2 regions of the Paenarthrobacter sp. YAF11_1 genome follow, and region 2 is predicted to be linked to the other one. Evidence: predicted binding sites of a transcription regulator. Region 2 holds the regulator's gene; the other holds the start of a gene.

Region 1 (21,594 bases), on a different contig from region 2:
TGCGAAGATTGCCCATGCACGTACGTTCAGCGTAGCTGTGGAACCACCGGTAGCCGGTGTTGCCAGCCACGAGACCGTCGACAGCGCCTTCAAAGCGCTGGCAAGGGTCCTGCCCACGTGGCAACTGAATTGGGTCTACCGCGCCGTGGACGAGGATTTGATCCTCCAGTTGAGCAAGAATTACTACGACGGCGGCCTGCGCCGCCTGCCTGACGGCAACTCTGTCACGGGTCTGGACCGTTCCATCCTGGTGGAGTACATCCCCGATGGCACCGGACTTCCGGGGGCAGACCATGAAGGTGTGGAGTCCGTCACCGCCGAGGTCAATCGCGTGGTGGACCTCGTGTTCGAACACGCCAGGCTGCGGCCCCGCACGTCCTTGGCGGTGGTGACTGCCAGCTTGCGCCATGCTGCCCGTATCGGCGAGGCCATCAGGCTCCAACTGCCCAACCATCCCTTGCTGTCCACGTTCTTCGGCGCCGGCCCCGAATCCTTCCGCGTGGTGGATCTTGAGCGAGCCCAAGGGCTGGTTCGTGACCACGTGATCTTCTCGCTTGGCTACGGCCGCACGCCACACGGCCGGGCACTTCATTCGTTCGGTCCGCTGTCCGCTGAGGGTGGCCGGAACAGGTTCGCCTTGGCCATGACCCGCGCACGGCGTTCCATGCATGTCCTGAGCTGCTTCCGTCCCGAGGACCTTGACCTCGATCGGTTGGCCCATGGTGCAGTTGACTTCTACGAACTGCTTGACCGTGAACTTTCGGGAAACAGCAACCTCGGTACGCCCGCGTCCCGCGCTGTTGCCAGTGAGCAGGCGCTCGGTGAGGATCCCTTGGTCGCTGACCTCGGAGAACGCCTGCGGGCCCGGGGCGCCCGGGTCTGGCATCTCTACGATGGCGTTCTGGATATCGCTGCTGCGGCAGACCCCGTCCACACTATTGGCCGGGAGGGCGCGGAAATTCCCACGCCGGTCGCGATCGAATCCGATGGCACAGAACGCTACCGTCGGATGAGCGTCCGGGAACGCAGCCGGTTGCGTCCGCAGCTGCTGGAGCGCATGGGATGGCGCTACATGTCCCTGTGGACCATTGAGGTGTTCACTGATCCTTCGTCCTGCGCAGATCGCATCGGCTCCTACCTTGGGCTGGAAAATCACATTCCGCGGTCGACGTCGCCTCAGCATGGCTTCCTGGACATGGACGTTGAACAATTGAGTGTGGACAAAGGGCAGCCAACATTCGCTCCGAGTCCGGCACGGCAGGCACCAGGACAGCATGACGAAGCTGCCGGTGATGCAGGCAGCGAAGCAGAGAACGGGAAAGAAGTACCACTGATGGAACAAGCAACCGGTCCGGAAGAAGGGCCTGAGACGGAATCCGCCGTGCCCGGCGCCGACACCGCTGAAGAGCCCCTGGATGCCAAGGACGCCGGAGCCAAACCAGGCGTGAGTGGCATTCTTCCCACCAAAGCCGCGGAAGACGATCCCCGGCGCTGGGGCGATGAGTCCGGTTACGACCATGAGCAGTGGCTCAAGGAGCAAAAGCCGCCGCACTGGGGCTGACCGGCCACCACCACCTGAACGGCCCATCACGGGTTGACCAGAACAAAGAAAAGCTTGCCTTGCGTTGACGCGCCGGCAAGCTTTTCTGCTTGTTGTGGATCCGCAGCAACCACCACTAATCCTTCGGTGTCGCTGGTGCCCAGCCATTCGCCTGTCTTGCCCCCGTGGGCTGAGGTCCAGAGCACGGGGACAGGACCGGCGAGTACCTGGCTTTGCCTGGATTCGTCATAGGAACCGGCGGCCGTGAGGACCACTGTGACCAACTGCCCGGGGGAGAGGAGCTGGATGGACGACGGGTCGGCCATTCGCAGGGGAACAGCTGCGGTACCCATGGGTGATCCTGTAAGAAGCCCGGGACCCAGGAGGCTGGACTCCGTGGGGATCTGCCCCCGGCTCAAGGGTGCGGCCAGCTGGCGGCCGGCGAGGGCCCCGCCATCAGAGAGCGCCCCGGTCATGGCGAGGTCCTGGGGCACTCCCACACGGGTGAAATCGGCTTCTGTGAGAGTGGTTCCCGTTGGCAGGTCACGGGCGGCCGCCATGACGCTGATTCGCAGTTCCGAGGCCGGGGTCAGCTGTTGGACGGCGATGCCGGCGGCCAGGCACAGCAGGAGGGCAACTGTGAGGCGGCGGTTCCGGGCGATCCAGGAGCCGATCTTTCGCCTTCTGCCCTGAGGGGAAGAATGGTCCAGCGGCCGGGGAAAGCTTGCGGCATTGTTGCGCCGTTGAGACGACCGCCCTCTGGCACCAGATGGAACCGGGGGCCAAGGACCGCCAGACGACGCTGAACGCCGGGCGCGGGCAAGAAGGGCGCTTCGAGACTGTTGTGGCATGCGGCCACGTTAGCCAGCCAGCCGGGCAGTCCAATAGCGGCCAGAGGCGCTATGTGGAAAAAGGGGGGAAGTTAGCTGGCTGCAGCGGCCGGCGCCGGGGTGGCTGCTGGAGCAGACGACGCGGCGGCAGGTGAAGCAGGCGCGGCTGAAACAGTGCTGCCCTTGGCATCACGGGAATCAGTCCGGTAGAAACCCGAGCCCTTGAAGACGACGCCGACGCTGTTGAACTTCTTGCGAAGGGAGCCCTTGCATTCGGGGCACTCCGTCAGGGAGCTGTCGGAGAAGGACTGGACGATGTCAAAGGCATGGTCACAGTCTTTGCAGGCGTATGCGTATGTGGGCACTGAGTTCCTCCTTCAGGACAAAGGTCAGGTCCTGTGCAGCAACGGCGGAGATTTCGCTTCGCATTAGCAGTCGCAGGGCCTGAGTGCCAATTCTATCATCCGTCCACAGTGCATGCGCCAGTGGATGTGCCCGACCTCACCAGCCCGTCCGATGCCCTCAGGCGGTATGCGTAGGGCCGCTGGTGACTGGAGTCCCGTCGGGATCTTCCGTCCCGCCCAGGCGGACCACGCCGGAGGGAGTCAGCACTTCCCGCACGGGGCGGTCGAAGGCTTCGGCGGGAATCGAACCTGAAGGCAACAGGTCGTCGTCGTACACCACCGCAATGGTGGGCGGCCGCTGGCCGGCATCGTCGAGCCCATGGAGGAGCCGGTCGTAGTAGCCGCCGCCCTGCCCGATCCGGTTGCCATCCATGTCCACCGCTGTGGCGGGCATGAAGATCCCCGCGGCGCCGGCCACCACCTGGCTTTCAAGCCGTTCGCCCTCGGGTTCGTCGATAGGGGCATATGAGGAGCGGACAAAAACTGTCGAGGGGGTCCAATAGACCCAACTCAGCTGCCGGCCGGGCTCGCACACGGGAAGGAGGATCCTGTGCCCGGCCTCGTGCAGGGAATGGATGAGCGGCATGGTGGGTGGCTCAAAGGCGACACCTACATAGACGGCAAAAGCGGCCGGGGGGTCGGAGGAAGCGGCAGCCGCCCATGACGTTCCATGCTGCGCGATCGACGCGCCGGCAGCGGCGATCTGCTCGGGGGAGAGAGCGCGCCTTTGGAGGCGCCGGCTGCTGCGGATGTCTTCCTTCGATGCCATGGGTGTCCGATCGTGAGGTTCGTCTGATGCCGGTGCGGCGACAGAAGCTGCCGTCCGGTCCACAGAAATGTTGTCCCGGCGCGGCGAGGGTTTAGCCGATGATGTATTCCTTCCGTTACATTAGTCCGGTGACTCTCGATAACAATGCTGTCCGTAAGGCCGTCATCCCCGCAGCGGGTCTTGGTACCCGTTTCCTGCCTGCAACAAAGGCGATGCCGAAGGAAATGCTGCCCGTGGTTGACAAGCCAGCCATCCAGTATGTCGTCGAAGAAGCGGTCAAGGTTGGCCTGCACGACGTCCTGATGATTACGGGGCGCAGCAAGCGCGCCCTGGAGGATCATTTCGACCGTGTGCCGGCGCTGGAAGCGACGTTGGCCGAAAAGGGCGATACCGCCAAGCTTGAGGCCATCCAATCCGCCACCAACCTCGGTGACATCCACTACGTCCGCCAGGGCGACCCCAACGGCCTGGGCCACGCGGTCCTTCGTGCAAAGCAGCACGTTGGGCACGAACCTTTTGCCGTACTCCTCGGCGATGACCTGATCGACGCCCGCGATAACCTCCTGAGCGACATGATCGCCGTTCAGCAGAAGACCGGCGGTTCCGTGGTTGCCCTGATCGAGGTGGAGCCCTCCAAGATCAGCGCCTATGGTTGCGCCGACGTCGAGGAGATCGGCGAGGACGGCTACGTCCGCATCAAGCAGCTCGTGGAAAAGCCTTCTCCCGAAGAGGCACCGTCCAACCTTGCCGTGATCGGCCGCTACGTGCTGCACCCGGCAGTGTTCGATGTTCTCGAGAAGACTGAGCCGGGCCGTGGCGGCGAGATCCAGTTGACCGACGCCCTTGAGGTGCTGGCAGCCGGCGAAGGTGAAGGCTACGGCGTGTATGGCGTTGTTTTCCGGGGCCGTCGCTACGACACCGGTGACAAACTCAGTTACCTCAAGGCCTGCATCGAGTTGGCCTGCGAACGCGAGGACCTCGGTCCTGAACTGCGTGAGTGGCTGCCGACTTTCACTGCCTCGCTTCCCAAGTAACCTCAGGATGTACGGCTCTGCGATCTGGCCGGTGACGCTGGAGAGCGGAGACCTGTTTCTTCGCCCTATCCGATACCGCGACAAGCGGGAGTGGTCTGACGTCCGTTCGCGGAACAGTGATTGGCTTGCTCCCTGGGAGGCGTCCAACCCGGCCCCGGGTGGTCGCCTGCCCAGTTATCGGCAGATGGTGGGCTCGCTGAACAACCAAGCCCGACAGTCCACGGCATTGCCATTCCTCATTGTCGAGCGCACCCCTGGATTCAGAGACCCGCTCATCGTGGGCCAATTGACTGTTTCTTCCATCATTTGGGGATCGGCCATGATGGCCACACTGGGATACTGGGTCGATAAGGACCGGGCAGGGCACGGTATTGCTCCGACGGCGGTTGCCATGGCAACGGACCACTGCTTCAAGGTGTTGGGCCTTCATCGCATGGAGATCAACATCAGGCCCGAAAACACCCCCAGTCTGAGGGTCGTGGAGAAGCTTGGATTCCGTGATGAGGGGTATCGGGAACGGTACCTGCACATCAACGGCGAATGGGCTGACCACCGGTCCTTTGCCCTGACATCGGATGAGGTCCCAGAGGGCCTGCTGCGTCGGTGGCTCAGGGGATAAACGGGCAGGTCATGGGGCATTTTGTCCGTATATCCAGTCATTTGCGGACTCGACGACGACACACCGGCCGCAATGCCGCCGCCCCCGGTGATTTGCTTCTACGGTTTTGAATGTGGACTTCCCTCTCAGCAGCTCAGTGATACTCGTAGTCACTGTTGCGCTGTGGATGGTCTGGGTGGCGCCCTACGTTCTCCGGAACAGGCGTCAACAAGTCCAAACGGCCGCTGTTCCAGCAGCGGCAATCGACGACGAACCAGACGAACCGCAGGCAGGGGTGGTACTGACTTTGGCACCTCAGCAGGAGAAACCGATGGAGACCATGCACAGCAAAGCACCGGCGTCGCCCCAGGAATCCCACGTGGCTGAGCCGTCCCAGCGGAAAGCGCCCACCACTCCGTTCACCATCCGCTATGCCCGGCTCACTTTGGCCCTGGCAGGCCTTGCCTTGCTGGTGACAGCGGCCATTTCGGGCATCTTTCTCATCTTTGGTTCCGGGTCAATCTGGATGCCGCTGGTGTCCTTCATCGGTGCGGTGTTCGCCGTCGTAACGTTGCGGAAGCTCGCTCTCAGGGATCTTCGCGAACGCCGGGCACGCCGTGCGGCACAGGCAGCCCCCATCCCGACGCCAGCACGTTACTTGCCGAAGGAACCGGCAGTGGAAGCGAAGGAAACCACGGTTTTCGACGCCGAAGCCACCAGCCGTGAAGCTGCGCGCCTATCCGCTGTTGAGCTTCGCCAGGCTGCTTTGGCGGTTGCCGTTGCCGCAGGGGATACATCGGCGCAAGCATCCCAAGACTCCAAAGGTTCAAGCTGGGAGCCTGTCGCAGTTCCCAAGCCCACATATGTTGAAGCCGCTAAAGCTTCAAGGCCGGCCCCTGAACCGCTGGACCTCCCTGAGGCTCCCAAACCGGTGGGCAAGCCCGTCCTGAAGCAAGGTGCTGAGCAGGCCGAGGCCACTGCTGCGGTCTCCGCTAAGGGGCAGAGCGCGCTCAGCAACCTGGACGACGTACTGCAGCGCCGCCGCGCCTAGACACGCATGGCCAGTATCTGCGTCGCGGGCGGTACCGGCCAGGTAGGTCGCGAGGTTGTCCGGCTTGCTCTGGATGCGGGTCATACGGTGACCTCTTTGTCACGCCACGCGCCGCCTCCCGGCTCGGAGAAGCACCACGACGGCGCCACCTACGTAGCGGGCGACGTCACCACGGGAGAAGGGCTGGCGGCCTCACTGGAGGGCGCCGACGTCGTGATTGACTGCCTTGAAGGTCAGTTCGGCAAAGCCCAACGAAAATTCGCCGACGGCGGTGCCCGGCTTCTTGCCTCTGCTCACAGTGCGGGGGTGGGCAGGGCGGTGGCATTGTCCATCATCAACTGCGATCTGAGCACGTACTCGTATTACGTCTCGAAGGCCGGGAAAGAGCGGAAGTACTCTGCTTCTCCTCTGGAGACCGTGGTGGTTCGCGCAACACAGTTTCACGGCCTGGTAGCAATGATCTTCGCTGCCGGGGCCAAGGTGCGCCTCATTCCCGTCTTCAAGCGCGCAAAATTCCAGACCATTTCGCCGGTTGACGTTGCAGGGGCACTGCTGGAGGCTGCCCTGGAAAGCACCGGCCCTGAACGTCATCGCCTGCGCACGGTGGGCGGTCCGGAAGTGCTCACCATGCGGCAGATGGCGGAGTCGTGGCAGGCCGTTACCGGCGCGCGGGGCAAGATAGTGGAGGTGCCGTTGCCCGGCGCGATGGGTGCCTTCCTGCGATCCGGCAACAACCTGATCCCGGGGCAAAAGGATGGGGTGGAGACGTTCGTGTCGTGGTTGGAAAAGCGCCGGGAAAGTTTGTAGCCTAGGGACACTGGCCGGACGGTTACGGATTGGTCCAGGGGCTATAGCTCAGTTGGTAGAGCGCTTCGTTCGCATCGAAGAGGTCAGGAGTTCGAATCTCCTTAGCTCCACATTTGGTGGTGTTTCTTGTCCTGGCCGCTGTGACGAATAAGCGCTTTCGCAGCACTTTGTTTGTTAGGGCTCGGGCATTCCCTGCTGACACTAAACCCTACAACTGTAGGGTTTAGTGTCAGCAGTACAAGAAGGAAATGACTGTCGCGGAGGTCGGGGACAGGCTCGGCATTACTCGCGCCTCAGTTCATGACCTGCTCGGCTCTGGCCAGTTGATGGCCATTGGCCGCGCTGGCCGCTTGTTACTCATCGATCGATCGTCGGTCGAGCGCCTGGCCATGGCCGGCACCAGACGTGGCCGCGCGTGGACGGCCAAGACGGCCTGGGCTGCAATGGCGCTGCTCTCTGGTCAGAACCCCACTTGGATCAGCGCGTCGGAGAAGTCCCGGTTGAAGAGTCGACTGCGGGAGCTGGACGCCGACGCCGTTCGTGTTCTCGCCCGGAACAAGGACAATACCCACCGCTACAGGGCGACTCCGGACGGGCTGGCCGCACTCAAGGACCACCTGATCCCAAGTGGTGCCTCGGCAATGCGTGAGGAATCCATTGCAGGCACGTTCGGGATGGCCGGCGGGAGCGGGACTGCCGAAGGCTATGTCATGAGCGGCGACGTATCTGCCCTCGCGGACGCGTTCGGCCTGGTTGAAGATCCCGACGGCAACGCCATCATTCATGAAGTCGCTTTGGATGAAACCCTTCGTCGACGGCCGGGCGCCGCTGGCAGCGATCGCGGTGGACCTCATGGACTCACTGGCAACCCGCGAACGCAGCGCCGGAAAACGCGTCATCAACGAACTGCTCCATGCCTGAAGCTGAACTGGACGCCGCCGCCGAAACGGCCCATGACCGCGGGACGTGGGACGTGCCCGTACCTCCGGGAGGCTGGGGAACTCCATGGCCACAATGCGTGGAACTGGCCCGGGCGCTGCCGTCCAGCCAATGGACGTTGGTCGGTGGGCTTATGGTGCAGTTACACGCTGCGGCCGCTGGTCTTGCCGTCTCCCGGCCAACAGCGGATGTCGCCATCGTGCTGCAGATCGAGACCGGCGCGGCGACGACGGCTACAGTCAGTGCGGTACTGAGCGGGCTCGGGTACACCTTGGAGAAATCCATCTCTCATAACGCCCCAGCCCACGGTTTCCTCCGCGGCGAGCAGCAGATCGACGTGATGGTGGCTGACCACTTGGCCCCGGCGAAGATCCCGACGCTCGGCGGTAGGAAACCATTCCAGGTATCTGGCGGCACGCAGGCGCTGCAGCGAACTCTGAACTGCCGGATGACCGTCGACGACGAAGCCGACCCAGTACTGTCAAATAACTATGGTCAGAAAAGCCCGGCCATTGTTATTTGACGCAAGGGCCAAGCGCGGACTATCTGCCCTGCGCTGCCACCAGTTGATGAAAGTATGTGGTCAAGGCATACCGACCGTTGTCACTCAGGGGCTCTCGCGGCCAGAAGGCGCTGATGGCATCTAACCTGCGAACTCAAAGTCGATGGTGATTTTGGGATCGATGCTTGCGATGATTCCGGAGTAGAACTCCCTGGTCTGTTCCTGAAGTGCTGGAACGTTCTGGGCGATGTACTTCTGCTTGTTCTCGTCACTTAGGATGTTGTTGATCATGCGAGTCTGAACGGCTGGCGGTGTCAGCCAGCTGAGCGCGTTGCTGCTCTCTAAGGGATCCTCAAATACGGGATCTTGGAAGCCTATGCCAATGAATTCGGGGACAGTCACCCGGTACGACTCTGGGCCGGTGGGTTCGATCTTCACCTGTGACCCATCAATGCCTAATTTTGCGTCGAACTTGTACTGGAGCAAAGTTGTTTTCTCGCTCGCGGGTACGGCCACTCCAAAAATCTCTCCATTGCTTTCGTGCCTCGCGACACCCTCGATGTGAAGGGTGAGCAATGCGATCTCTTGCACACGCGTGACGGCCTGAACCACCTGCGAATCGCGTTCGTTCGAGCTGCTGGAAAACAGTGAATTGAGAGCGAGAGCGTTGAGCCCACCGAATGCGAAAGAGGCGCCTGTTGCCGAGACAATAATCGCGGCGAGCAGTAGGACAGGCCAAAGCAGAACTCTTGCTTTGAAAAAGTTCTTGATTGCCTTGAAGAAATACATGTCGATTCAGTCTCCAGTTTCGTGCGACGTCGAAACGCCCACGGAATTCAGCGATGGGGAACGGCTAAAGAGGTCGCCGTATCAAGTCACCTCGAACCATATACGCCAGCGGGATCTGCCCTATCATGGCGCCCCCTCGGCTCCTGAAATATGAAGCATCGCGCCGAAGCGCATAGCAGGGAGTCACAGGTGATTCGTCGCCGTAGTCCGGGGTAAACCCCGTGAGCAATCGCTGAGATGTGTTCTCCTCGGGAAGAGGTCAGGAGTTCGAATCTCCTTAGCTCCACATTTGGCCCCTGGCTATCGGGCCCGGCAAGTAGTGGATCCTTCAAGCACAAGCAAAAGACGAGTACCAACTACTCGTGTGCCTGAACCAGGGATCATCTTTACTGAACCCAGCGGATCCCACGCAACGGCCAATGATCCCCCTCGTTCGCCGGAGCTGCCCCAAGGTTCCGCGGCTGGGGCCGGACGGCATCACCCAGAAGTGCTGTCCGGCCCTGCGCTAAAGGTCCTTTCCGCGGCGCCGTGGCATCGGCGAGGATGGTGATCATCGCCCGTCCCGCGACGAAGGAACTGTCTCGATGAGCAAACACCTCATCTCCTTTCCGTCTTCTTCCGGAGCAGCCCCGCCTCGAGCCCGTCGTTGTTCCGGAACCGCGTGGGGGTATATCGTTAACTATCGTTTAGTATCGTTCGCGATTGATTGAGGTGAGCTTGATGCACAATTCATTCCCTGCAAACGGATTCATGGGCAACAACCTGGACGGCATGTGGCAAGCCGTTGAGGAGTTCCGTTCCCGGTTCGAAAAACGTTCCGGAACCCGAGCGGGCCGCGGTGAGCTGCGATCGGCGATTCTTGCCCTGCTGGCCGAGCGTCCCATGCACGGCTACCAGATCATCCATGAAATCGAACAGCGCAGCGGAGGAAGCTGGAAGCCGAGCGCCGGCTCCGTCTATCCCACCCTGCAGCTGTTGGCAGACGAAGGTTTCGTCAGCGCGGAAGAATCCAACGGGCGCAAGATCTACTCCCTGACCGAAGCAGGCCGTGAGGATGTGGCTGGTTCTGAAACGTCCGCGCCATGGGACTCCCTGGGAACGTCGTCGAGCCCGGGGTTCGCTGCACTGCCCAAGGCAGGTGTGGACCTGGCTCAGGCTGCGGCGCAGGTCGGCCGCACCGGAACACCCAAGCAAGTGCAGGAGGCTGTGACAGTGCTTGAGGACGCCCGCCGTCGCCTCTACTCGATCCTCGCCCAGGACTGAAGGGGTGACGTCGATTCGACGTGAGCGGGCTGATTCCCTGAGGGGAGCCGGGGACCCCCGTGCCCGTTATCGTCGAATCCTGCGATTCGCCGCATGGCACTTGGCGGTGACCTGGTGGTTTGAGCTGTTCCTGCCCAGAGTGGGCCTGCGCAGGCTGACAGAACGGAACCGCGCCAACAGAATGCGGCGCTTCGCCCGGCGGTTTCATGGCCTCGCGGTGGAGCTCGGCGGGCTCATGATCAAGGTGGGCCAGTTCATGTCGTCCAGGCTTGATGTGCTCCCGCCGGAAATTACCTCGGAGCTGGAGGGGTTGCAGGACGAAGTTCCGCCTGTCCCTTTTCCCGCCATCCGGGCGCTTGCCGAGGCCGAACTTGGTGCTCCCTTGGAGGCAGTGTTTGCTTCGGTCGAGGAGACTCCCATCGCGGCGGCTTCACTGGGACAAGCGCATCGGGCAAAACTCCTCTCCGGTAACGCCGAGGACACAGGGCTCAGCAGCGTGGTGTTCAAGGTGCAGCGGCCCGGCATCGCCGAAATAGTAGACGTCGACGTCGCTGCCTTGCGGAAAGTGGGAGGCTGGCTCAGCCGCATCCGCCTGGTTTCGAATCGTGCGGACGTCCCTGCGCTGATCAAGGAATTCGCGCAGACCAGCCTCGAGGAAATCGACTACTTGAATGAAGCGGCCAATTCAGAGCGGTTTGCTGCTGACTTCGCCGCTGACGCCCGGGTGACCGTTCCAGCGGTGGTTTGGGAGCGGACCACCCGCCGTGTGCTCACCCTCGAAGATGTCACGGCCATCAAGATTACGGACGCGGATTCGCTTCGCCTGGCCGGCATAGACCCGGCCGAGGTGGCACCGGTCTTCGCCTCGGTGATGTTTGACCAGTTGTTCACCAACGGTTTCTTCCACGCCGATCCCCACCCCGGCAATATCTTCGTTACACCGGTCAATGATCCCTCCAGTGAACATCCGTGGAAACTGACGTTCATTGACTTCGGCATGATGGGCGAGGTTCCGGTGAAGACGCGCAGCGGCCTCCGGAAGCTCCTGATTGCCGCTGCCTCTCGTGACGGCAAGGGACTGGTGACCGCAATCAGCGATGTAGGGGTGCTGATGCAGTCGGCCGATACCGCGGAGCTTGAGCGGGCAATGACGCAGCTCTTTGCGCGTTTCGGTGGCATGGGCTTCGCCGAGCTTCGCGATGTCGACCCACGGGAGTTCCGTGAATTCGGCACTGAATTCGGCAGCGTGATCCGCTCTCTGCCCTTCCAACTGCCCGAGAATTTCCTGCTCATTATCAGGGCCATGTCCCTGACGTCGGGTGTGTGCAGTTCTCTGGATGCCCGCTTCAACCTGTGGGACTCGGTGGAACCATATGCGGCGCAACTTCTGCGTGACGAGCGCGACAACCTGATCAACGATGTCGCGTCCCAGACTGTCGAAGCCGCCGCCATCGCCCTTCGCCTGCCCAAGAGGCTGGACGGGCTGGTCTCGAAACTGGAAGAAGGATCCCTCCAAGTGGGCAACCGGCGCCTGGAGCGGCAGATGGCGAGTCTCATCCTCACAGCGCGACGGGCAGTGGCGGCGCTGATTTTCGCCGCACTGCTGATCGCCGGAGCCGTTTTGCGGACGGATGATCCCGGACTTGGCAATGTACTGATGATCGGCTCAGCGGTCCCGTTGCTCTATGGCCTGTGGTCGGGGCGGCGTCAGTCCTGAGAACAACCGCCGGCTCCGGCTACCGCCGTAGACTTTCCTTGTGACAGAGACTCCCGCTCCGCGTTCCGAGGCCTCCACCAGTGCGGCCGGCCCCATTCTGGTTGGCGTCATGCCGGGGCAGCACCCAGTAGTCCTCGAACAAGCAGCGACTGTGGCGGCCAGTGCCGGGCTGCCTCTGGTGTGCGCCTACGCAGACGTCACGGTGTATCCGGTGGACGGCAGCACGGCAGGGCCGGCAGCGCCGATCGATCCGGACGGCATTGATGCGGATCTTCACACGATCCCCGAATCGCTGGCGCAAACCCTTCATGACCACTTGGACGGCAACGGCGTTGAATGGTCTCTGGTCCATCTGGCCGGGGAACCCGCCCGCGCTTTGGCCCGTGAGGCTGAGGACATTGGAGCGTCCATGATCGTGGTGGGTACCCGGGAGCACAAACTGGCTGCCGCCTTGAAGGAACTGACGGCAGGCTCGGTGGCGCGCCACCTGTTCCACCGCCAGGTCCGGCCGGTGCTCGTTGTTCCCGTCAATCCCAGGGTCCCCATTGACGATGACGACGACTGAGGCCAAAAACCCCGTTCACCTCCATTGGGGTTTCATTGCGATCGTGGCAGCCGGCGGGGTGTTCGGGGCACTCGCACGGTACGGTCTGGGGCTGGTCATCCCTGCGCCCGGAGCGTGGCCGCTTCCCACCCTGGTCATCAACCTTTCGGGTGCCTTGGCGTTGGGCGCGCTGTTGGAGGGACTTTCACGCGGGGGGCCCGACGTCGGCAATCGCCGGGTCCTGCGGCTCGCCTTGGGCACGGGGTTCCTGGGCGCCTACACCACCTACAGCACACTGGCCTTGGACGCGGTGCATCTGTTTACCGCTGGAGCGGCCACAGCCGCTGCGGGGTACCTCGCTGCGAGCTTACTGGGTGGGGCCGCCGCTACCACCGCGGGAATCTGGCTGGGTGCCTGGCATCACCGGCGCGCAACCGGACGACGCTCGTGACAGTCATCCTTCTTGCTCTGGCCGGTGGGGTGGGTGCGGCAGTGCGGTTTGTGGTGGACGGGTTCGTCCGGGCGCGGCTCAGGACTGCCTTCCCATGGGGGACCGTCACCATCAACGTCTCCGGCTCACTGTTACTGGGTTTCCTGGCAGGCCTGATCATGCGCGGCCAGGCACCGGAGTCCTTGATGCTCATCCTCGGTACCGGATTCCTGGGCGGCTACACCACCTTCAGCACCGCAAGCCTTGAGACCATCCGGCTCGTTCAAAGCGGGCGTACAGCATTGGCAGTCATCAATGGGTTGGGGACCATGGCCGTGAGCGTCATGGCGGCTGCTGCGGGTGTGTGGATCAGTCTCCTGCTGCCCTGAGCAGTGGCGAATCTCACCACCGGAACTGGCATTCTCCGCCTGTAGGATCGAGCCATGGCTAAGAAGACTTTCAATGAGCTGTTGTCCGCCCAGGTTGCGAATGAGTTTGCGGCCTCCCAGCAATACATCGCAGTAGCTGTGTACTTTGATGGCGAAGACTTGCCGCAGCTCGCCCGGCACTTCTACCGCCAATCCCTCGAGGAGCGCAACCACGCCATGATGATGGTCCAGTACATGCTGGACCGCAATGTGCACGTGGAGATCCCGGGCATCGCCCCTGTTCGCAACAACTTTTCCAACGCCAAGGAACCCATCGCGTTGGCCCTGGAGCAGGAAAAGGAAGTCACCCGCAACATCGAAGAGATGTTCCGTGTTGCCCGCGCCGAGGGAGATGCCTTGGGCGAGCAGTTCATGCTGTGGTTCCTGAAGGAGCAGGTTGAGGAAGTTGCTTCCATGACCACGCTGCTCAACATCACGGAACGGGCCGAGAACCTCTTCGACATCGAGAACTACGTCGCCCGCGAAACGGTCGGCGACGGCGGAAACGATGCCAGCGCACCGTCCGCAGCTGGCGGCGTCATCTAGGGCCGGATCCACATCATTCCTGTGGCCGTCGGAAGCTTAGCTTCCGGCGGCCTCTTTACTGTGCAGAGCACTGTCCACGCCATCGTGGTGCTCCACCCGCCCCAAGAGGGACAAACGACTCGCTATCCGCGCCAAGTCCACGGGCAAAACCGGTGGAACCGGTGAAACGCTGCCGGATGCGTCGATGTCCCATTCCAATGGGCCCTCGCCGATCAGGAACAGCGTGATGTCCTGGTCGTGCAGGACGTCCACCACATTGCTGAACCGCTGCCATGAGGGCGCGGATGCCGAGTCCCTTACTGCAGGAGAGGGAACGTCGTCGATCACCCACGTTCCATAGGTCTCCGCCAACACCAGGAAGTCCGCTGTTGAGGTGAGCCCGCCGCAGAGCTCCTCGAAACCGACCCAGAGCACCTCGGGGTCGGAATTCCTGACCACCATCGGCTGGGTTGTCGGCTGCAAAACGCGGCCCTGGGATGGTGCCGGCCGGAAGAGGCCGAGGCGCCCCAGCTGTGCGGGCGTGCCGGGGGAGACGATTCGACCTGAGCGGAACGCAGCGAACCCCTCGGCAGGAGCAGTTCCAGCGGCCGGAAAACGGCGGAAATCCGTAGTGCCCTCGATCTCCACGATGTCCATCATCTCTTTGATCGCCTCGATGGTGGGCAGGAAATGCTCGTGCCAGAGGGGATTGGGCAGGAGGTCGTCCGGGGCGTAGTTCGATGTCACTACCAGGGGGATGCGGCGCTGCGCAGCAGATCGCAACAACCGGGCAATGAACATGCCATCGCCAACATCATGGACATGGAACTCGTCGAAAAACAGCACCTCGATGCCATCCAGCAACGCATCCACAGACTGCTGGATGGCAGTTCCGCTGCCGGCCTCGACGCCGTGGGTTCCCGCATGGAGCCTGCGGAAGAAGTCGTGGAAGTGGACACGACGTTTCCGCGCGTCAAGCCGCGCGCAGAAGCTGTCCATCAGCCACGTCTTGCCGCGGCCCACCGGCCCGTGGAAGTAGAGGCTGCGCGGCGTCTTGCGGGAAAGTGCACGACGACGGCCCGTCAGTTGGGCGCCGAAGGCCGCCAACCTCTCGGCTGCTTGCCGCTGACTGGGCTCAAGAGCAAAACCCGCCCGTCCGGCGTCGTGCTCCATACCCGCCAGCAAACCGCGGACAGCGTCCCGCGCAGAGCGGGGAACAGGCCTCGGGAGAGGCGTCACAGCCAGCCTTTGCGCTTGAAAATGAGGTACATGAGCAGGGCTGCACCGAACATCAGCCCCACCGCCAGGGGATAACCGAAGTCCCAATGCAGCTCAGGCATATGGTCGAAGTTCATCCCGTACACGCCTGCCACGAATGAGGGTGCAAAGAGGATGGCAGCCCAGGAGGAGATCTTCTTGACTTGCTCGTTCTGCGCGGCGCTGGCCTCGTTCTGGCGGTTTGCAGTCAGAGTGCCATCCAGGGTGAGCGCGTTCTGCAGGAGGTCCCTGAAGGAGTTCACCCTGGAGATGACGCGCTGAACGTGGTCCTCGACGTCGCGGAGGGAGCGCTGCAACTCAATGTCCACGCCATATTTTTCGAAACCCTTTTCCAACAGCGCCATCATGTTCGGGAGGGGCTGGATGGCCCGCTGGAACTGGATCACTTCACGGGCAAGCTCGTAGATGCGGCGCGACACGGCGCTGTCGCCGCTGAAGAGTTGGTCTTCGATTTCGTCGATGTCGTTCTCAAGACCCGCCACTACCGGCGCGTAGTCATCCACCACCTGGTCCAGGAGCGCGTAGAGCACCGCTTCAGGTCCGTGGCAGAGGAGGTCCGGACGTGTCTCCAGCCGGTGGCGGACCCGGGCCACCCCACCGGTTTCAGCGTGCCGGATGGTCACCACAAAGTTCGGTCCGGTGAAGATGTGCAGTTCGCCGAACTCCACCGTCTCGGTTTCATCAAGGTATCTGGCGGGGCGGAGGACAGTGAACAGGTTGTGGTCGTACCGCTCAAGCTTGGGCCGCTGATGTGCCGAAACGGCGTCCTCCACGGCGAGTTCGTGGAGACCGAATTCCTGGGCGACGGCGGCCATCTCGTCCTTCGTCGGCCGGTACAGGCCGATCCAGGCCATGCCGCCGTGTTCGGCCAGGGTCTCAAACGTTTGCTCAAGGCTGTGCGGTGTGGCTGTGCGGACACCGTCTACGTATACGGCGTTGTCAATGATGGTCACTGGGAGAACGCTACTGTATTGCTCCGATGATGGCGCCCGCAATGGTCATGGCAACGAGGTCGTGGCCCGAATCAATAACAGTTACAGCGGTGGGTCGGCCCGCGAAGCCATTGTGGATGACGTGGCCGCCGGCACGGATCACCAAGGCCAGGATCAAAGCGAAGAATCCGCCGGCCCAGAAAGTGTTGAGTTCCAGCGCGCTGATGAGGACAGCGAGGAGGATGCTGGTCAGGGCTGCTGCCACCATCATGGGAACCCAGATACCGGCGCCGCCCTCAATGTTTTTGAGGTCGTCTTCGGTCTTGTTGATCGCTTGCATCCACCGGCGTCCAAAGACGGCGGGCATGTACCAGACGAAACCGATGACCATGCTTGAAACGAAGGCCAGAAGTACAGCGAACCAGTTGATCTGGGAGATGTGTGAGAGCCAATCCATTCCTGAAATCCTAGTCTGTTCGGGCCTGTGACCCGGGGCTCTGGCTCTCCTGCCTTGGCCGTGTTGGTGTTGCAGACATCCTTTCGATGAGTGGTTCAGTCCGGTACGGGATGTGCGTATGCAGGGCCAGCACAGTTTCCGTCCGGATCACGCCTTTGGTGCGCAGGACAGATCGCAGCGCCGACTGCAGGTTGTGGGTGTCGGTTGCCACTACCCGGCACCACAGATCGCCGCGGCCAGAGATTTCGTGGACCTCCAGGACTTGGGGGATCAGGCGCAGCGCGCCTATGACGCCGTCGAGTTCGCGGTGGGTGACTTCAATCGTCACGAAAGCGACGACGTCGTACCCCACCTTTTCGAGATCTACCTCCCGTCCGGCGGCGTGCAGCACCCCGGACCGCAGAAGGCGCTTGACCCGGCTCTGGGCAGTGTTGCGCGCAATGCCCAAGGTGTCGCTCAACTCGGCGATCTGGATGCGGGGATCTTTGATGAGTTCCAGGAGGATCTTCAGGTCCATGGGGTCGAGGGTGTTCAAATGGTCACTCCAGCTCACTTGGCTCGTTCGAGTTTGAGTCTTTTGCTCAATTCTCAAACTATTGCAGCATGTTCAGATCAACTCTGCTGCATTCTGTTGCCACCAATACTTAGCCGGACTGCGCTTCCCACAAGGAACCAACCAGGCCGGCCACCGAGCCCGAAGGCATGGATATGACTGTCTTGAGCGAACTCCGCATGCGTCCGGTTACCGCCGACCGCTGGGGATGGGATGCCTCCACCACCGCCAGGCTGGTCTTGACCGGCGTCGTCATCTTTACGCTGCTGGTGGGTGCCAACCTGGCCACTCCGTTGTATCCCTTGCTGCAGGCCAAACTCGGTATGACATCGGTGGACGTGACAGTGGCTTTCTCCAGCTATGTCCTTGCACTGGTGGGTGTCCTCATGGTGGCAGGCCACTGGTCGGACCACATTGGGCGTCGGGCGGCGCTGGTGTTGGCTGTCCTGGTCGGTTTGGTGGGTGGTGTGATCTTCGCGAACGCGGACACGCTGGTTGCCTTGTCCTTGGGGAGGGCACTCCAGGGGGTGGCAGTGGGGCTGGCGACTGGAGCAAGTTCAGCGGCTTTGCGTGAACTGTTGCCCCAGCGCCCCGAGTGGGCCTCCCGATTCACTTTGCTCTCCTCGGCAGGTGGTGTTGCAGCGGGTCCCGCAATTGGTGGGCTCTTGTCGCTGTTGCCTGACCCCACGCGGACCCCGTACTACCTCCACTCGGCGGTGTTGCTCGCCGCGCTGGTTCCCTTGTGGCTTTTGAAAGCCAGGCCGGCGATTGCCCCGGCAGAAGGCCCGAAGCCGTTGAAGGTCCTTGCTCCCAGGAAGCCGTCCATCTCCCGGGACGCCCGCGGAGCATTCTGGATGGCCGCGGCCACCGGGTTCCTGAGCTTCGCAGTCTTCGGCTTCTGCCTGTCACTGGCCCCAGGGTACTTCGCCAGTGTGGTCCACGCAGACTCGCGGCCGCTGATCGGCTTGCTGGCAGGAGTCACCTTGGGCGCCTCGGCACTGAGCCAGCTTTTGGGTACCCGTGGCCGCTTTGTCGTCCCCGTGGCCTTGGCGGTCCTGGGCGTCTCGGTTGTTTTGGTGGGCGCTGCGGCCGCATGGTCAAGCCCGTGGTTGCTGGTGGCCGCGAGCATCACGGCAGGCATGGGTCAAGGCATAGCGTTCCGGCAGGTCTTCAATGAAGTTGCCGGAAAGGTTGAGGCTTCCCGCCACGCCCAGGTCATCAGTACCGTCTACGTCATCACGTACCTGGGAAGCGCCGTACCGGTGATCGGGCTGGGACTGGCTGTCTCGGCACTCGGGCTGCAGGCCGCCGTCGTGGGTTTCACGGCCCTGTGCGGCGTTGCGGCGCTGACGCTCGCGGCCATCTCACTGCGGAGCGCAGTGCGTTCCTGACCTGAGCCGCTCCTTCGTTTTATTCCGGCAGCGGCCCGCGGTTGCCCGGTATGTGCTGGAAGACCATGGTGGTTTCCGTGTGGCCTACCACCGGATCCGTGGCGAGGTTGTCCAGGAGCCAATTGCGGAGGTCGTCGGTATTGGCGACGGCGATGTGCAGCAAGTAGTCAACTGAACCGGTGGTGTGGAACGTGGAGATCACGGCCGGAAGCTTCGGAACGCGTGCCGTAAAACGGTCGATCTGATCGCGGTCGTGGGCGCGGAGACGGACGGCGATGAGGGCCTGGACGGAGCGGCCGATGGCCGGCAGGCTCAACACTGCCTCAAAGCCTTCGATGATTCCGCGTTCGGAAAGTGCCCTGGTCCGCATGAGGGCCGTGGAGGGGGCGATCCCCACAAGCTCCGCCAATTGCTTGTTGGAGATCCTGGCATCATCCACCAACGCTGCGAGGATTCGTTCATCGATCGCGTCCAGCGGCTCAGCGCTGCCCGCGCCTGACCGAACATTCTTCGTGGGGTTGCTCACGGATCCTCCTGAAATTGCCTTCCATCCATCCTAATCCGTGAATTCTTCAGGTGACTATCGTTTTGCCCGTACACGGCGGACCAGTCGACGATCCAGTCGTTGGAGTGGCTCACTGAGCAGCATCAGGAGCAGGGGCCAGTTGCCTGCACCCGGAATGGCAACGGCCAGAAGCAAGGCCGCCAGGAAGAGCCCGGAAACGATGCCACTTGCTCGAATTCCTGACACCGATTCCGCATCATCCATGGTGTGGAGGTCGGGGTGGGACCGCAGGTAGGCGCGTGCCAGGAGGAGCATGAGGCTGGTGGCAAACAGGGTGCCGATGTAGATCAGCGGCTGGGCCCAGTCAGAGGGCATCTGGGTGGAGAGCGATGTGGCCACCGGCATCACCACGATGGTGAACATCCAGGCCACCGTCAGCCACAACAGGCCCGGGTCAACGTGCTTGACGCTGCGGAAGAGCTTGTGATGGTGCACCCAGAACACGGCAATGAGGACAAAGCTCAGCACGAAGCCGAGCAAAGCGTACTGTTCTTCGGCCAACCATTCGGCCGTGGTGCCGTTGTGGTCTGCCAGCTCACCCACGCTCTCCATCAGCGGAAGGATCAACAACGTCAAAGCAATCGCCACCACGGCATCCGTAAACGCCTGCAAACGCTCCGGTGACGACAGTTCCCGGCTTTTCGTGACCTGTGTCATGCCTCCGATTCTAGGGGCAGGCGGCCGGAAATCAGCGGGGTTGGCGTGGCGTGCGGTGCACCATCAAGGTGACTGCCGCCGTCGTGCATGAAAGGACGATGACGCTCAACGCCAAAGCCGGCCAGCCAAACGCCTGGAAGGCCAAACCGCCGGCCCAGCCGATCACGCTGGACCCCAGGTAGTAGGACAGGTTGTACAGGGATGCCGCCTGTGCCCTGCCCGTGGTGGCGATGGCCCCCGTCCAGCCTGAACCAACGCTGTGGGCGGCGAAGAAACCGCCTGTGAAAATCACGAGCCCGGCGAGGGTGGCTGCCAGGTTCTCCACCAAGGTCAGCGCCAGCCCCGCGGACATGATGGCAATTCCGGCCACCAGGACGTTGCGCCTGCCAAACCTCGTAGTCAGCCCTGCGGCCCACCGAGAGCTGACAGTGCCGGACAAATACGCGAGGAAGATCAGGCTAACCACAGTGGCTGGGAGCCCGAACGGCTCGGCGTGCAGTCGAAAGCCCAGGTAGTTGTAGACCGCTACGAAGCCGCCCATGAGCAGGAAGGCCTGCAGGTACAGCGACACCAGTTTGGGGTTGCTCGAGTGTCCTTTCAACGTCTTGAGCGCGCCCCGGAATCCCAGTGCCGGGGCTGGACTGAAACGCCGCTGCTTGGGCACGAGTACCAGGAACAAGACAGCGGACACGGTGGCCAGCAAGGAGACAGCCAGGGCCGCCGCGCGCCAGCCCCAGAGCTCGCCCACGGGGCCGGCTACCAGGCGTCCGGCCAAGCCGCCCAACGTGGTCCCTGCTACATACGTCCCGGCCGCCAAGGCCGTATGGACCTTGGTCACTTCCTCGTTAAGGTACGCGATGGCTATGGCGGGGATTCCGCCCAAAGCCATGCCCTCCAACGTGCGCAGTGCCAGCAACATGGGCACAGTGGGTGCCAAAGGAACCAGCAACCCCAGCAGTGTTGCCACGGCGATGCCGATGGCCATGGCACGCACGCGGCCGATCCTGTCCGCCACGAACGACCACGGCAGGACGGTCATGGCGAGGCCTACGGTGGCGAGGGAAATGCTGAGTGCGGCCTCGGCAGCAGTGATCTTGAGGTCGTTGGCCATGAGGGGCAGGACAGCCTGCGTCGAGTACAGCTGGGCAAAGGTGGCTACCCCTGCAAGAGCCAGTGCTGCGAGAATCCGGCTGTAACCGCGGGAACCCTTGGCATGGCCGTCCCACGTTTCTGCGCTGCCGGTGGCGATGGTGTTGGTCACCCGGCAAGAGTAGGGCGCCATTGACTCAGCTTTCCAATGCATGGGTTGCCTACAATTGATGCATCAGAGCATGAATCTGCAAGCGGCGCCTTGACGGTGGGCTGCTGCCGAAGGGAGACCACCATGGAGCCGGACCACCACCAGCTCATTCAGTTACTTCCGCTCCTGCCTGTCCTTGCTGAACTTGGCCGCACGGAACACATGACCGAAACCGCGGAGATCCTTGGCGTCCCACAGTCGACGGTGAGCCGTGCGGTGGCGAGGGCCAGTGCGATCGTAGGGGCGGACCTGCTGATCCGCGACGGCCGAGGCATCCGGCTCACCCCGGAG
Region 2 (9,229 bases):
CTGCTGGAGGACGTCCGGCGTCACCACAGTCCCCTTTGCCACCAACCCGCGGACTTCCTCGAGGAGGCGCATGACGCGGGGGATGACGGTGGATGGCCCGGTCATGGAGAGCTCGTTGCCGCGGACATGGAAGTTGACGTCCTGGAACTGTTCCTCGATGTACCTCAAGGCTTCGTCATGGCTGCCCAACGAGTGAACCATCTGGTCGGAGTTGTCGAAGGTGACGACTTCCGTGCGCGTGCCCGGTAAAGTGTGCGGGAACTCGTTGGGCGGCTGGTTGCCGTTTCCGGTCCTGAGCCGCCCGTTCAAAGATTCACTCATAGTGCTGGCCCTCAGGCCTTTTCTCCTCCGGTTGGTCGATAATAACGCCATCGATTCGACATTAGCTGCGGGCTTACACTGCCCGCGTTCATGCCGGAATGTCTTCAATCCTACGCCAGCCCGGCCTTTGATGGACCTCTCCCGGCAGCCTCATTGGGCACCCGGGGCCGGTACGGACATTTTGTCTCAACTCGGCATCAAGCCGGTATCAATCATGTTTCAGTTGGCGGCCTCCCCCGGAAACCCGGCCGACCGCCGTCGACGATGTGCCAAGCTGGCATAGCGGGTGGAAACTGAACCCCGCACGCCAGCCAACAAATGGCTGCCAAACCATGCAGGGCAGGACAGGAAAACCATCAAGAAAACAGCCAGCAACGTTCATGGCGCGAACAAGCGGACCAAGTCCGCTGTTGCCGTGCCGGCTATGCTCGCTGTCCTCCTCCTGACCGGTTGCATCGCCAACGGCGGTGGCACCCAGGCCACCTCCACTCCGCCGCCGCTGACCGTCCAGGAAGCCCCGGCCAGCAACGCCCCGCTCGAAACCACCCAGGCCTCCACCAAGATCCCGGTCTACTGGATTGGACGGAGCAAGGAAGAGGTCTACCTCTACCGCGAGTTCAGGGATATCTCCGGCGACGGAAATCCTGTGACCACAGCGCTGAGGATCATGATGGCGGAAAAGCCGTTGGATCATGACTTCTTCACACCCTGGCAGGAACCCGCCAGCCTGGCCACCTCCATTTCGGGCAAAAACGTCATCACAGTCGATATTTCCCGCGATGCTTTCAACTCGAACCTGGACGCCGGCATGGCGCAGCGGGCAGTGCAGCAACTCGTCTACACGGCGACCGCCGCAGCCTCGTCCTCAGGGCTCATCAATTCAGGCCAGCAGATCCAAGTAGTCATCCTGGTCGATGGCCACAAGGACTATATGGCGTTCGGGCAAGTGCAGCTGGGGGAACCAATGACGCGCGACGCTTCCCTGGTTGCCCCGCTCTGGATCATCGATCCGCAGGAAGACACCACCCTGCCCACCGGACTGGTCAAGTTCAACGGTCGAAGCACTGACAGCTCCAAGCCCATCGCCTGGCAGGTCCTGCAGGACAACGGCAAGGGCGAAAAGGCCAGCCTTCTCACGGGCCAAACGCAAGCCACCGGCGAACCCGGGCAGTATGGCCTGTTCACCTTTGGTGCCACGTTGAAAGCCGGCCAGTACGAGGTACGCGTCTCCCAAGTAGACAACGCGGGCAACGCCATCGCGACCAGCACCGACACCCGCCTGTTCAGGGTCGGGTAGCTGCCCGGGGCCGGATGCGGCCCAAGGCCGCTCCTACCAGCGTCCCAGGATGTCGCTGGCAAGAACGACGGCGGCCGGTCCTGCCGTCGAGGACCTCAAGACATGGTGCCCCAAGAGTGCCGTCACGGCGCCGGCATCACTAAGCCGCGTTACTTCGCGGGGTGAGATCCCGCCTTCGGGGCCCACAATCAGCAGCACCTCGCGGGGAGCGCTGGCGTTGGTTGCCGCTGCCGCCAACTCCTCAAGGACGGTCCGCAAGGGATTCTTCGCGTCTTCATGCAGGATGATGGCAAGGTCAGCTTGGGCAACAGCGTTCGCCAAGGACCCAGTGTCCACCATGGACCTCACCTCAGGAATCCACGCCCGCCGGGCCTGCTTGGCGGCAGCGGTGACCACGGACTCCCACTTGGCGTGGGCCTTTGCGGCGCGATCGCCCTTCCATCGAACAATGGAACGCTCCGACTGCCACGGAAGCACAGCATCAATTCCGAGTTCCGTGGCTGTCTCGATGGCAAGTTCGTCACGGTCGCCCTTGGCCAGGGCCTGGACCAGCACCAAGCGGACGTCCGGCAGGTCTTCAAAGACAACGTCGGAGGCAGTGACAATCAGGCCCGCGGGCCCGGCCTCGGCGACCGTGCCGGTCAACCGCGCGCCGGCCCCATCGGCTATGTCGACTGGCTCTCCCACCACAAGTCGCTTGACCGTAACCGCGTGCCGCGCTTCCGGACCTTCCAGCACGAAGGTACCGCCGGCGCCGACATCGCCAAGGCTGCCGGCCGAGGTGAAGAAAACGGGGTTGCTCACCGCTACAGGTTACCGAGCTTGTCCCGAAGCTTGGCGAACATCCCGCCGCTGGCCACGAGCTTTCCTTCGGTGAACTGCTCCCCGCGAAGCTTGGCGAGCTGCTGCAACAATTCTTCCTGCGCCGGATCCAGCTTGCTCGGCGTTTCAACGTGGAGGTGTACCTTGAGGTCGCCGCGGCCGTAACCACGCAGGTGCGTGACACCCAGGCCCCGGAGGGTGATGATCTCGCCTGACTGGGTTCCGGCCTTCACGTCAATGTCCTGTGCGCCGTCGAAGGTATCCAGCTGCAACTCCGTACCCAGCGCCGCGGCCGTCATGGGCACGCTGAGGGTGGCGTGGAGGTCGTCGCCTTCGCGCATGAACATGGAATCGTTGTTGACACGGATCTCCACGTAGAGGTCGCCGGACGGGCCGCCTGCGGGCCCTGCTTCACCCTGGCCGGACAACTGGATGCGAGTACCGGTGGCAACACCGGCAGGAACCTTGATGGTCAGCGAACGACGGCTGCGGATGCGGCCTTGGCCGTTGCACTCATTGCAGGGGTCCTTGATGACCGTGCCGAAGCCCTCACAGGAACCGCAAGGGGCGGCAGTCATAACTTGGCCGAGGATGGAGCGGACAGCCCGCTGGACCTGGCCACTGCCACCACAGATGTCACAACGTTCCGGATGGGTGCCCGGGCGGCAGCAGCTGCCGTCACAGGTGGGGCAGGTCACGGCCGTGTCCACTTCAAGCTTCTTGTTGACACCGAAAACGGCGTCCTTAAGGTCGATGCGGACGCTGATGAGTGCGTCCTGGCCGCGTCGCACACGGGAGGCCGGCCCACCGTGACCGCCGCCACCACCAAAGAACGTATCGAAAATGTCCTGGAACGCGAAGCCCTGGCCGGAATATCCGCCACCAAACCCGTTGTCCGTTCCATTCTCGTTGCCGGTGGCATCGTAGACGCGGCGCTTCTGGGGATCGGACAGGACCTCATAAGCATGGGTCACGGCCTTGAACTGTTCCGCGACATCTTCACCTGGGTTTACGTCCGGGTGGAGTTTCCGCGCCAACTTGCGGTACGCCTTTTTGATCTCTTCCCCGGTGGCTTCCGGCGAGACTCCCAAAACGTCATAGTGGCTGCTCAAAGTCGGTATCTCTTCCTTGTTGTACTGCGGATGTTTCTTCGGGACGGCCTTCAGCCGCCAAGAATGCGTGAAAGGTAACGGGCCACGGCCCGGACTGCGGCCATGGTCGTTGGATAATCCATGCGGGTTGGCCCCAGAATCCCCACCTTGGCGCCGGAGCCGTACCCGGTGGCGACAACGGAAGCTTCTGCCAATCCGTCGTAGGGATTTTCCCGGCCGATACTCACGGTGACGCCACGGGGGTCATCCCCCATGTCTGATAACAACCGGAGCATGACAACTTGTTCCTCAAGAGCTTCCAGCACCGGGCCAATGCTCAAGGGGAAGTCCACGTTGGACCTGGCGAGGTTGGCCGTACCGGCCATGAGGATGCGTTCTTCGCGGCTGTTGTCACTCAGGGCCTGCAGCCCGTTGGCCAATGTGTGGGCCAGTCCCCGAAGCTCCGGCGGGCACAGGGCAATCACCGACGGAAGCACCTGCGGCAACAGGGCCAGTTGTGTCCCTGCGATGCTGCCCAGGAAGCGGGATCTCAGTCGCATCAAAGCGTCGTCGCCCACGTCCGAACCAGCATCGATGACCTTCTGGCCGACGCTGCCGGTATCGGCAATCAGCACCACCAAAACCTGTTGTGGCGCCAACAGGACGAACTCAACGTGCCGTACCAGAGCGCGGTTCGAGTGTGGATACTGCACGACGGCGACCTGGTTGGTCAGTTGCGACAGGAGCCTTACGGTGCGCTCCAGGATGTCGTCGACATCATCAGGGCCTTCAAGCAACGAATGGATGGCCCGCCGCTCGGCGGCCGAAAGGGGCTTGACCTGGGAGATGCGATCGACGAACAGGCGATAGCCCTTGTCGGTGGGAATACGACCGGCACTGGTGTGCGGCGCTGCAATGAGGCCTTCTTCTTCCAAAACGGCCATGTCGTTACGGATGGTGGCGCTTGAAACACCGAGATGGTGCCGTTCAACAAGGGCCTTCGATCCAACAGGCTCCCGAGAATGCACGTAATCTTCAACGATGGCACGCAGCACTTCCAACTTGCGCGGCTCACTCATTGCTCCACCTCCTGACGACTGCCGTGGTCTCTGGGACCGGGTCCACTTAGCACTCAACATGCCCAAGTGCTAACCAGTCTAGTATGAGCCACCCCGTTGCTAGCATTGAACTTTCCCGTCCCAACCCAGCGCAAATCAGCACTGCACTATACAACCCAGCACAAAGGTAGGAACTCCTTGGCTTTCGACACGTGGGGTCCGCAGGATCTGTCAGCTCCGGCCAAACGGCAACTGCCGGAGGTTGCCGTCCAACGCGGGATGGTCCTCGAAGACGTCCAGTCAGGCTGGGTGGGCGAAGTCACCCGGGTCGAGAAAACCGGCGGCATGCACATTGTGTCCCTTGAGGACAGACGGGGGAAGACGAAGTCGTTCCAACTCGGATTTGGCTTCCTGCTCGAGGGGCAGCCCATCCGGTTGATGCCCCCGGCCCCACGGCAACCGACGCCGGCCGTTCAGGCGGGGCGCACGGCATCAGGTTCGGTGAAGGTTCAAGGTCAACGCGCCCAGGTGGCCAAAGCCAGCCGCATTTGGGTGGAAGGAAAACACGACGCCGAACTCGTCGAGAAAGTCTGGGGCGACGATCTCCGCGTCGAGGGCATTGTGGTGGAGCCCCTGCACGGAGTCGATGACCTCAAGTCGGTAATATCCGCCTTCAACCCCGGTCCCGGCCGGCGCCTCGGCATCCTGGTGGACCACCTCGTGGCCGGCTCCAAAGAGTCCCGCATCGCAGCTGATGCCATGACTGTGCCTGGAGCCGCGGGAAATGTCCTGATCGTCGGACACCCCTATATCGATGTCTGGCAGGCCATCAGGCCCAAAGTCCTGGGAATTGAGGCTTGGCCGTCCGTGCCCCGCGGCACCGACTGGAAGACCGGGATTCTTACCGCCTTCGGGTGGCCCCACGAGACCGCGGAGGACATAGGACTGGGCTGGCAACGGCTTCTCGGAGCGGTTCGCAGCTACGCCGACCTCGAAGCTTCGCTGCTGGGCCGCGTGGAGGAAGTCATCGATTTCCTCACAGTTCCCTGACCATTGCCCTCAAAGCAGCAGCAACTGACGTGTCATCGTGGCGCTTGTCCCGGGAAGCCTGCCGGGGCCGGTATTCTGGGACAGCAACACCGCACCATCTTTACAGCAAAGGGAACACACCGTGGCAGAGAACGCTCCTGAAGAACCGGGCAGCGCCGCAGGCCAGCCCCAGTACCATGGCGCGCCTGCAAATGCGCTGCCACTGACCGCCAGCGAGGACAGGCAGTGGGCTACCTTGGCACACTTTGGCGGCATTCTGGGATGCCTGCCATCGCTCCTGATCTACTTGATCTTCCGTGACCGCGGACCTTTCACGGCACAGGAATCCAAGGAAGCACTGAACTTTACGCTGCCTCCCACCATCGCTGCGGTTCTGGCCAACATCCTGGTTCTGCTGCCGGTAGTAGGCAACGTCTTTGCCGTGATCGCCACTGGCATCTGGGTAGCCCTGACATGCTTCTCTGTCTCGGCCGGAATCCGCGTCAACCACGGCCAGCCGCACCGCTACAAGCTCAACCTGCGCTGGATCAAGTAACCCTCCCCCCGCTTTTCAAGCGGACGTGTGGTTAGTCGGGGAGAATCCTCCGGACTACGGCGTCAGCCAGCAGCCGGCCCTTCAGCGTAAGGATCAGCCGGCCTTTGAACGCCTGCGCAGGATCAACCAGTTGGTCGGCGATCAGCCCTGCCATTGCATGGCGGCCAAACGCGTCCAAAGCATCCACTTCAAGGCCTGTACCGAGCCGTGCTTCCAGCATGATGCGCTCGACTTCCCGGGTTTCGGCGTCCAGGGTTTCCCGGCCCGCCGCCGGTGAGCTTCCTGCGCCCAACCGTCCTGCGTACGCTGTGGGGTGCTTGACGTTCCACCACCGGACACCTCCTACGTGGGAGTGCGCACCGGGGCCGACGCCCCACCAGTCATCGCCCCGCCAGTAGGCCAGATTGTGCCGGCACGCTTGATCGGATGTCCGGGACCAGTTGCTGACCTCGTACCAGTTCAAACCAGCTTCGGAGATCAACGAATCGGCCAATTCGTATTTGGCCGCGTGATCGTCGTCGTCAATTCCGGGCACTTCACCGCGGCGGATCTGGGCCGCCAGCTTGGTGCCATCTTCCACGATCAATGCGTAGGCGCTGATGTGATCGGGCTCGTAGGACAGTGCTGTCTCAAGGGATAACCGCCAGTCCGCCATGGACTCCCCCGGCGTACCGTAAATGAGGTCCAGGCTCACCGCGAGTCCGGCCTCACGGGCCCACTGGACCACAAGCGGCACTCGACTGGGGGTGTGGGTGCGGTCCAAGACCTTCAGAACGTGCGGGACGGCCGATTGCATGCCGAAGGAAACCCTGGTGAATCCGGCGTCAGCCAGCACTTTCAGGGACTCGGGGGTGACGGAATCGGGATTGGCTTCGGTGGTGACCTCGGCGCCGGGCTCAAGTCCCCAGTGGTCCACGGCGGCCCGCAGGATTCGTGCCAGGTCTTCCGCGGGGAGGAGCGTGGGCGTACCGCCTCCAAAGAAGACTGTACTCATGCGCCGTCGGGGCAGCCCGGAGGCATCCAATGCCAGCGCCGCAAAGTCGAGCTCGGACACCGCGGTTGTGGCGTAGGCATCCTGGGAGGCCCCGCCGCCAAGCTCGGTCGCCGTGTAGGTATTGAAGTCACAGTAGCCGCAGCGAACGGCACAAAACGGGATATGGACGTAGAGCCCGAAGTTACGGTGCTCCACGCCGTCCAGCACCTGCGGGGGAAGTACTCCGTCCGCAGGTGCCGGATCGCCCAAAGGTAGGACGCTGGGCATTTACTTCTTGGCCTTGTCCTTGGACTCGTCGGTGGTCAGGGCTGCGATGAATGCTTCCTGGGGAACCTCCACGCGACCCACCATCTTCATGCGCTTCTTGCCTTCCTTCTGCTTTTCCAGCAGTTTGCGCTTACGGGTGATGTCACCGCCGTAGCACTTGGCAAGAACGTCCTTGCGGATGGCCCGGATGCTCTCACGGGCAATGATGCGCGATCCGATGGCTGCCTGGATGGGCACCTCGAACTGCTGCCTCGGGATGAGCTCACGGAGCTTGCCGGTCATCATCACGCCGTAGGCGTAGGCCTTGTCGCGGTGGGTGATGGCACTGAAGGCATCCACTTGTTCACCCTGCAGCAGGATGTCCACCTTGACGAGGTCTGCAACCTGCTCGCCGTCTGCTTTCCAATCCAGCGAAGCGTAGCCACGGGTTTTGGACTTCAGGAGGTCGAAGAAGTCGAACACAATTTCCGCCAAAGGGATCCAGTAACGGAGCTCCACGCGGTCCTCGGAGAGGTAGTCCATGCCGCGCATTTGGCCACGGCGGCTCTGGCACAGTTCCATGATGGATCCAACAAACTCGTTGGGAGCCAGGATGGTGGCGGAAACCATGGGCTCGCGGACCTCGGAGATCTTGCCCGTGGGGTACTCGCTGGGGTTCGTGACGTGGATGACCTTCTTGTCCTCCAGTGTCACCTCGTATTCGACGTTAGGAGCCGTCGAGATCAGGTCCAGGTTGTACTCACGTTCGAGGCGCTCACGGGTAATTTCCAGGTGCAGCAAACCGAGGAACCCGACGCGGAATCCGAAGCCCAGTGCTGCGGACGTCTCGGGCTCGTAAACCAGAGCGGCATCGTTAAGCATCAGCTTTTCGAGGGCGTCGCGGAGGACAGGGTAGTCCGTTCCGTCCAGCGGGTAGAGACCGGAGAAGACCATCGGCTTGGCGTCGGCGTAGCCGCTGAGCGACTCCGAGGCAGGCTTGGCCAGGTTGGTGACAGTATCGCCAACCTTCGACTGACGAACGTCCTTCACGCCGGTGATCAGGTACCCCACCTCGCCGACGCCCAAGCCCTTGGAAGGAGTGGGCTCCGGAGAGCTGACACCAATCTCCAGGAGCTCGTGCGTTGCACGGGTGGACATCATCTGGATGCGTTCGCGGGGGTGGAGCATGCCGTCCACCACGCGGACGTAGGTAACCACGCCGCGGTACGTGTCATAGACGGAGTCGAAAATCATGGCGCGTGCCGGCGCATTGGGATCGCCAACAGGGGCAGGAAGGTCGCGGACAATTTTGTCCAGCAGAGCCTCAACACCCACACCGGTTTTACCGGAGACCTTGAGCACGTCCTCGGGGTCGCCGCCAATGAGGTTGGCAAGCTCTGCCGCGTACTTCTCAGGCTGGGCGGCCGGGAGGTCGATCTTGTTCAGCACAGGAATGATGGTGAGGTTGTTTTCCATTGCCAGGTACAGGTTGGCAAGGGTTTGTGCCTCAATGCCCTGGGCCGCATCGACCAGCAGCACAGCGCCTTCACAAGCGGCGAGCGAGCGGGAAACCTCATAGGTGAAGTCAACGTGGCCGGGAGTATCGATCATGTTCAGTGCGTAGCTGTTGCCATCGAGTTCCCACGGCATGCGGACAGCCTGGGACTTGATGGTGATACCGCGCTCACGTTCGATATCCATGCGGTCCAGATACTGGGCTTTCATGTCGCGTTTGCTAACGACGCCGGTGTACTGCAGCATGCGGTCGGCCAAGGTCGATTTACCGTGGTCGATGTGGGCAATGATGCAGAAGTT

What was found. The regulator HrcA, encoded in region 2, represses chaperone genes, less so after heat shock. The targets are predictions, from matches to a motif close to TTNGCACTCGNNNNNNNCGAGTGCNAA.
Region 1: AB4Y77_RS02600 (FmdB family zinc ribbon protein) is a predicted target of HrcA. The motif match lies at 2,799-2,825, and genes of this name have one in related genera.

Annotation. Positions count from the first base shown of each region.
Region 1 covers NZ_JBFRDF010000001.1:504,015-525,608, reverse strand. The annotation lists gene AB4Y77_RS02610 (AAA family ATPase) at 1-1,561, shown strand, start outside; gene cpaB (Flp pilus assembly protein CpaB) at 1,588-2,391, opposite strand; gene AB4Y77_RS02600 (FmdB family zinc ribbon protein) at 2,463-2,735, opposite strand; gene AB4Y77_RS02595 (5-formyltetrahydrofolate cyclo-ligase) at 2,893-3,543, opposite strand; gene galU (UTP--glucose-1-phosphate uridylyltransferase GalU) at 3,642-4,577, shown strand; gene AB4Y77_RS02585 (GNAT family N-acetyltransferase) at 4,585-5,196, shown strand; gene AB4Y77_RS02580 (hypothetical protein) at 5,363-6,226, shown strand; gene AB4Y77_RS02575 (SDR family oxidoreductase) at 6,233-7,033, shown strand; tRNA gene AB4Y77_RS02570 (tRNA-Ala) at 7,071-7,143, shown strand; gene AB4Y77_RS02565 (hypothetical protein) at 7,387-7,818, opposite strand; gene AB4Y77_RS02560 (hypothetical protein) at 7,832-7,954, shown strand; gene AB4Y77_RS02555 (hypothetical protein) at 7,947-8,495, shown strand; gene AB4Y77_RS02550 (hypothetical protein) at 8,616-9,263, opposite strand; gene AB4Y77_RS02545 (PadR family transcriptional regulator) at 9,984-10,526, shown strand; gene AB4Y77_RS02540 (ABC1 kinase family protein) at 10,531-12,243, shown strand; gene AB4Y77_RS02535 (universal stress protein) at 12,284-12,808, shown strand; gene AB4Y77_RS02530 (fluoride efflux transporter FluC) at 12,795-13,238, shown strand; gene crcB (fluoride efflux transporter CrcB) at 13,235-13,606, shown strand; gene AB4Y77_RS02520 (ferritin) at 13,661-14,191, shown strand; gene zapE (cell division protein ZapE) at 14,228-15,409, opposite strand; gene corA (magnesium/cobalt transporter CorA) at 15,406-16,401, opposite strand; gene AB4Y77_RS02505 (DUF1761 domain-containing protein) at 16,412-16,837, opposite strand; gene AB4Y77_RS02500 (Lrp/AsnC family transcriptional regulator) at 16,848-17,372, opposite strand; gene AB4Y77_RS02495 (MFS transporter) at 17,546-18,781, shown strand; gene AB4Y77_RS02490 (Lrp/AsnC family transcriptional regulator) at 18,801-19,307, opposite strand; gene AB4Y77_RS02485 (TMEM175 family protein) at 19,362-20,003, opposite strand; gene AB4Y77_RS02480 (MFS transporter) at 20,035-21,285, opposite strand; gene AB4Y77_RS02475 (LysR substrate-binding domain-containing protein) at 21,388-21,594, shown strand, end outside.
Region 2 covers NZ_JBFRDF010000002.1:250,563-259,791, forward strand. The annotation lists gene AB4Y77_RS05220 (PhoH family protein) at 1-321, opposite strand, end outside; gene AB4Y77_RS05225 (GerMN domain-containing protein) at 746-1,618, shown strand; gene AB4Y77_RS05230 (16S rRNA (uracil(1498)-N(3))-methyltransferase) at 1,652-2,422, opposite strand; gene dnaJ (molecular chaperone DnaJ) at 2,425-3,552, opposite strand; gene hrcA (heat-inducible transcriptional repressor HrcA) at 3,603-4,610, opposite strand; gene AB4Y77_RS05245 (DUF3097 domain-containing protein) at 4,788-5,639, shown strand; gene AB4Y77_RS05250 (DUF4870 domain-containing protein) at 5,761-6,174, shown strand; gene hemW (radical SAM family heme chaperone HemW) at 6,206-7,435, opposite strand; gene lepA (translation elongation factor 4) at 7,436-9,229, opposite strand, start outside.